Regions from separate parts of the Asticcacaulis carbonis genome, predicted to be linked through region 2. Evidence: riboswitches for the same ligand, from Rfam matches in the RefSeq annotation. Region 2 holds a riboswitch; the other holds the start of a gene.
The links. A riboswitch is a leader RNA that binds a small molecule or an ion and turns the genes downstream of it on or off. The one in region 2 is predicted to bind cobalamin.

Region 1 (3,412 bases), 140 kb from region 2:
GACAGCGCCAAACATAGTGGACACGCGGGCGCTCGGAAAGAGGGAGAAAGTCATTTTTCCATCATCATTGTTTCAGAACGCTTCAGGGGGCTGAATCGCGTGGCGCGTCAACGTCTGGTCAATCAGGTTCTGGCCGAGTATCTGGCCGGGCCGGTTCACGCCCTCAGCCTGAAAACCCTGGCACCGGAAGAATTTTCGCCCGGTTAGCCAGCAATTAAGCTTGTTATGACAGGATGCGCCCTGACTCTACAGAAGGTCGGGGCTTCATCGTGTTCAAAACAGTGCGGAATTTGCTGCGCAATCGCGCGGGCAGCACCATCATCATGGTTGCTCTGGCCCTGCCGGTTATCTTCCTTGCCGTGGGTGGGGCCATTGATTTCAGCCGTGTGCTGCAATTGCGCGGTGAATTGCAGGACGCCGCCGATGTGGCCAGTGTCGGCTCGGTGGCCGTCAATTCCAAAGCTTTCAAGCTCGCCCTGACTCAGGGTGACGGCGAAATCAGCCAGGGCTCGCAGCAGGCCGCCAGTATTTTTGAGTCCGATCTGCATCCGGCCCCGGAACTGTCCAACATCACATTGAATGCGACGGTGAGCAAGGCGGCCACCGTTATCACCTCGCTCGTTACGGTCAGCGCCAATTATAAGCCCTATATTATCGGTCTGTTCGGCTTTAATAGCCTGCCGCTCAGCGTAACGTCAAAATCGTCATCGACCATCCCGCCCTATATCGATTTCTACCTGCTGCTCGACAACACGCCCTCGATGGGGCTGGGCGCAACAACGGCGGACATTAATAAGCTTGTCGCCGCCACGGCCAACAAGAGCAGCGACCAAAATTGCGCCTTCGCCTGCCACCTGAGTGGCCCCGGCGCCAGCAGCGATTATTATACCCTGGCCAAGTCACTGGGGGTCACCATGCGTATCGATGTCGTCCGCGAAGCTACGCAAAACCTGATGACGACCGCCAGCAATACGGAAACCCTGCCGGGTCAGTATCGCATGGCGCTGTATGATTTCGGCACAGCCGCCGATGCGATCAGTCAAACGGCTCCAACCGCTTATATGATCAGCGCCTTGAACAGCAATCTGACCCAATCTGCCAGCGATGCCGGCAAGATCGATCTGATGACGGTTCCCGCGCAAAATTACAATTCTGATCGTCAAACCAATTTCACGTCCATGCTGGCCAGTATGAATTCGATCATACCGGCTTCCGGTGACGGCACATCCGCAGTTTCAACGCAGAAAGTGCTGTTCATGGTATCTGACGGCCTTAATGACGGATATGATTGCAGTGCCAGCGGGTGCCGCCGTATTGCCCCGCTGGATGCCAGCCAGTGCACGGCCCTGAAGAACCGTGGTGTTCGTATAGCCATGCTTTACACGACCTATTTGCTGCTGCCGCAAAATCAAAACAGCTTCTTTGATTCCAATGTGCGTAAGTATCTGACCCCAACGGATCAGATTGCCACCAGTATGCAGGCCTGCGCCTCGCCGGGATTGTTCTTCGCTGTCGGCCCCGATCAGGGTATCAGCGAGGCCATGACCGCCCTGTTCAACAAGGTGGTGTCGGTGGTGCGCATCCGCAGCTAGCCAGAGCCTGATGATATGAGCTTGCATCAAGACTCTTCCCCTCTCTCTGCTTGCGGGGAGAAGGTGGCCTGAACGCAGTGAAGGCCGGATGAGGGGCTGGGCAGCTACACAAAGAATGCCCCTCACCCGGTCGCCTTCGCCGGAAGGCTCGGCTCCCGTCCTCTCCCCTCGTGGAGGGGAGAGGGGAAGGAAAGCGATTCCACGTCTTATCATCCGCATCTTGACGGAAGCGCCGGAAAGCCTTAATGCCCGCCGCGTGCCAATGGTGCCTGTCCTTAAAAGATGGGAGAATAGGGAACCGGGTGAAAATCCCGGACTGTGCCCGCAACTGTAAGCGCCGAGCCTGACCGCTAACTGACGTCATTCCGCAACCGGGAGAAGACAGCGGCCAGACCCTTGAGGCGCAAGTCAGGAGACCTGCCTTGGCTGTCGTCCTTTGCCCGGCCGGGACGTGCCGGACGAGCAGGTAATTTCGACCCTGAGAGACGATGTTTTGTCAGCCGTGCGCGTTTTGCGTGCGGTTTTCGTCTGTTTGAGCGAAAGAGCCCACAGCTATGCCCGGATTCCGCCCGGCCCTTCTGCCCCTCACCCTGTTACTGGCCAGCCCCCTTGCCCATGCGCAGGATACGGTTGTCACCATCATGCGCCAGCCCCTGCCGATTTCGCGCATTGGCCAGAGCCTCGACGTGCTGACCGCCGCCGACATCCAGAGCTATCAGTCGCTGTTCGTGGCTGATCTGCTCACCCACACCACCGATCTCAGCCTTACCCGCAATGGCGGCCCCGGCGAAGCGGCCTCGGCCTCGATCCGCGGCGCGGGCGCCGATCACACGCTTTATATTCTCGATGGCATCCGCCTCAACGACCCGTCTCAAGTGGGCGGCGGCACCAATCTCGGCCTGATCGATACAGGCGACGCCGCCCGCATCGAGGTGCTGCGCGGCCCGCTGTCCACCCTGTGGGGCTCCGGCGCGCTGGGCGGCGTGGTCAATATTGTCAGCCGCACGGCCCAGGCCCCGCTGGAGGGCGATCTGACGCTGGAGGGTCTTGATCATTACGGTGCAGCGCGGCTTGGCCTTGGCGGCATTGCAGGCAAGCTGAACTGGCGCTTAAGCGCCGGTGGTCAGAATGATCAGGGTGTGTCGGCCTTTGCCGGTGGCAACGAAAAGGACGGGTTTGCCCAGAGCGATGTCAGCGCGCGCGCTGGCTATGCGTTCAGCGACACGCTGAAACTCAACGCCGTCTATGACCGCACCCACAGCCGCAATGATTATGACGGCTATCCCGCCCCTGATTATGTGTTCGCCGACACGGGCGATTTCGGCAAGACCGATACCAATCTCGCAGGGCTTGGCCTGACGCAAGCTTTGGCGCACGGCGAACAGGCTCTATCGCTCAGCGCCACCGACACCAAAAGAGACGACTATAATGCCGATGGCACACCGTCTTTTCTGGCGCGCGGACAGATTACAGCCGCCGATTACCATATCAGCTATGACTGGTCGGGCACCCGCCTGCTCGGCGGTCTGGCCTATGAGCGCGACTGGATGCGCAATGCCTCGCCGTCTTCGTATGATCCCGATCCCGTGCCGCTGCGGGCAGCCATGACGCAGGCCAGTGTCTATGGTCAGGTGCGCCATGATTTCGGCATCGTGGACATGGCCATCAGCGCACGCCACGACGATTCGTCCAGTTTCGGCGGTCAGGACATCGCCCAGGCCAGTCTCGTTGCGCCGCTGGGCACGGCTTGGCGTCTGCACGCCAGTGCCGGGCTTGGCGTCAAGGTGCCCAGTCTTTACCAGCTTTACAGCGACTACGGC
Region 2 (3,412 bases):
TCGCGGAAGGCCGCCTCGTCGATCTGGATAATGCGGATGCCGGCGGCTTCGAGATCGAGCACCTCGTCGCGGATGGCCAAAGCCACCTGACGGCACACGGTTTCGCGCGGGATGTCGTCACGCACAAAGGCCCATTGCAGCATGGTCACCGGCCCGGTCAACATGCCCTTGACCGGCTTATCGGTCAGGGACTGCGCATAGCTGGCCCAGCCGACCGTCATGGCTTTGGGCCGTGACACATCGCCATACAGCACGGGCGGGCGCACATAGCGCGAGCCATAGGACTGCACCCAGCCGTGCTGCGTAAAGGCATAGCCATCAAGCTGTTCGGCGAAATACTGTACCATGTCGTTGCGCTCGAACTCGCCATGCACCAGCACGTCGAGGTCGATCTCTTCCTGCCAGCGGATCGCCTTTTCGGTTTCGGTTTTCAGGAAGGCCTCATAGGCTGTGGCGTCCAGTTCGCCACGGCCATGTTGCAGCCGGGCGCGCCGTACCTCAGCGGTTTGCGGAAACGAGCCGATGGTGGTGGTGGGCAAAAGCGGCAGGTTGAGGCGCGCCGCCTGCTTTTGCTGACGCTCGGTAAACGGGCTTTGCCGCTCCAGCAAGGGCGCGCTGATCGCCGCCACACGCGCCGCTACCTGACGGTTATGGATGCGCGCTGAGGTGCGCCGCGCGGCCAGGGCCGCCGCATTATCGGCCAGCTCAGTGGCCACATGATCGCGGCCCTCGCTTAAGGCGCGTTTGAGGACGTTCAGTTCCACCAGTTTTTGCGCAGCAAAACTGAGCCATTGGCGCAGATCGCCGTCGAGTTTCTCTTCGGCCTCAAGGTCAATCGGCACATGCAGCAGCGAACATGACGGGGCCAGGATCACCTGATCAAGCTGGGCCACCACGGGTTCCAGCCGGTCGAGCAGGGCGGTCAGGTCGGTCTTCCAGATATTGCGGCCATCAATGATGCCGAGCGACAAAAGCTTGCCTTTCGCCAGTTCGGGCAGGCGCGGCAACAGCTCAGGGCGGCTGACCAGATCGACATGGACGCCGGCCACAGGCAGGTCGAAGGCGGCGCGCAAATTCGGCAGGCGGGTGTCGAAATAGCTGGTCAGCATCAGCTTCACGTCGGGCACATCGCGCGCAAAGGTCTTGCAGGCCAGATCGAGCGCCCAGCGCTTGCGACCATCCAGTTCGAGCGCCAGCACCGGCTCGTCGAGCTGCACCCAGTCGGCACCCGCTGCCGCCAGGGCACGCAAGGCCTCGACATAGACGGGCAGCAGTTTCGGCAGCAGGCTCAAGGCATCGAAACCGTCTTCGGTTCTGGCCAGACTGAGCAGGGTGACCGGCCCGACCAGCACCGGGCGGGTATGGAGGCCCAAGGCTTTGGCTTCGATGAAATCGGCCAGCGGCTTGTTATGGCGCAGCGTGAAAACCTGATCAGGGCCGATTTCGGGCAGCAGCACATGATAATTGGTGTTGAACCATTTGGTCATTTCCAGCGCGGTGGTTTCGCCGTGGTCATGGCCGCATTCGCCCCGCTCAGCCCCCTTGCCGCGCGCCATGCGGAAATAGGTGGCCAGATGGGCGTCTTCGCCAAAGCGCGCCGGTATCGCCCCCACCATGAAGGCGGCGTCGAGCAGGTGGTCGTACAGCGAGAAATCACCGGATGGAATCACGTCGATTCCGGCGGTGGCCTGTCTTTGCCAGTTAGCGGCCCGCAAAGCCGAGGCGCTTCTCAGCAGGGCGGCTTCGTCGCTCTTGCCCGACCAGAAGGATTCGAGCGCGGTTTTCAGTTCGCGCCTTTGGCCAATCCTCGGAAAGCCGAGATTGGCGGTTTGGATATGTGTCATGTCAGACCCCAAAAAGTTGGGGGTCAGGTCTTCGAAACGCCTGTCACGCGTTTTCCTGGGAAGTCCCGCCCGTGGAAAATCGGCACGCCCGGAATGGATGTACCGGAACAGGGCAGGTCTCCTGGCTTGCGTATCACGGCCTCAAAGCGCCTTCCCAGGCTGTCACCCAGTGGAGATATGCTTTGCGGCTCCTCGCCTACAGTTGCGGGAACAGCTCCGGCTTCAGACCGGATTCCCTCTTAGCCGACCCATGCGTTGCCGCCGCGCCGGAACCCTTGTTCGACGTGCAGGCTATCATATCGCGCCGACGAGTCAATAAAGATATAAACATATCTTTATATGATTATATGTATGGGGGGGTGTGTAATTCCAATTTGCGATGTGAATCATCGCAAATTGGCAAGGCCGACTGGCCGCCCGAGCGTATGCGAGGAGCCATGCGGCGCTTGAGCTGATAGAGTAGCCTTGCCTTTGCGCCCCAATCCGCGTAGGAACGCCCGCAAGATTATTCCCTCTTTGACAAGTTGTATCTCATGAAAATCAACGCCAACACGATCAAACCCGGCATGGTGCTAGAATATCAGAAGGGCCTTTGGACCGTGGTGAAGACCGAGCACGTCAAGCCCGGCAAGGGCGGCGCCTTCGCTCAGGTCGAAATGAAGAACCTGATCACCGGCACCAAGCTCAATGAGCGCTTGCGCTCCGAAGAAACGGTCGAGCGCGTCGTGCTGGAGCAGCGCGATCACAGCTATCTGTATGAAGATGGCGACATGCTGGTTTTCATGGATCAGGAAAATTACGAGCAGATCAGTCTGAGCAAGGAATGGGTCGGCGAAGATCAGGTGCAGTATCTGCACGACGGCATGGTGGTGATCATCGAATTCCACGACGAGCGCGCCATCGGCATGACCCTGCCCGACACGGTGATTCTGGAAGTGATGGAAACCGAGCCGACCATCAAGGGCCAGACCGCGTCCTCTTCCTACAAGCCCGCCAAGGCATCGAATGGTATGCGCATCATGATCCCGCCCTTCATGGGCACGGGTGAGCGCATCGTCGTCTCCACCGAGACGGGCGAATATATGAAGCGCGCGGATTAACCGGTCTGGCGTCTCCCGCCCACCCCGCTTGCGGGGAGGGGGAACCATCCGCAGGATGGTGGGAGGGGCTCTTTTCAGCCCCCCTTCGTCATCTCGCTAAAGCTCAATGCCACCTCCCCCATGTATGGGGGAGGCGAATTATTTTACAGGACCAGGTTTCATGACCGTTCTTCAATCCTCCCTCATTCAGGTCATGGTCGGCGCGGTGCGCAAGGCCTGCAAGGGCGTGGCCCGCGATTTCGGCGAGATCACCGAACTGCAAGTGTCGAAAAAAGGCCCCGGCGATTTCGTCACCGCCGCCGACAAGCGCGTTGAAGCCGCCCTGTTCGAGGAATTGCTGCGGGTGCGCCCCGGTTATGGCTTCCTGGGCGAAGAGCAGGGCGAGGTGTTCGGCACCGACAAGACCCACCGCTGGATCGTTGATCCGATCGACGGCACCACCAATTTCATGCACGGTATTCCGCACTT

Region 1: it holds a riboswitch for cobalamin, as region 2 does, so the genes downstream of both, QB905_RS01140 (TonB-dependent receptor plug domain-containing protein) here and metE (5-methyltetrahydropteroyltriglutamate--homocysteine S-methyltransferase) in region 2, are expected to answer to the same signal.

The regions. Positions count from the first base shown of each region.
Region 1 covers NZ_JASERT010000001.1:234,406-237,817, reverse strand. The annotation lists gene QB905_RS01150 (BolA family protein) at 1-207, shown strand, start outside; gene QB905_RS01145 (TadE/TadG family type IV pilus assembly protein) at 282-1,592, shown strand; cobalamin riboswitch at 1,838-2,031, shown strand; gene QB905_RS01140 (TonB-dependent receptor plug domain-containing protein) at 2,147-3,412, shown strand, end outside.
Region 2 covers NZ_JASERT010000001.1:92,806-96,217, forward strand. The annotation lists gene metE (5-methyltetrahydropteroyltriglutamate--homocysteine S-methyltransferase) at 1-1,844, opposite strand, end outside; cobalamin riboswitch at 1,939-2,136, opposite strand; gene efp (elongation factor P) at 2,378-2,944, shown strand; gene QB905_RS00500 (inositol monophosphatase family protein) at 3,105-3,412, shown strand, end outside.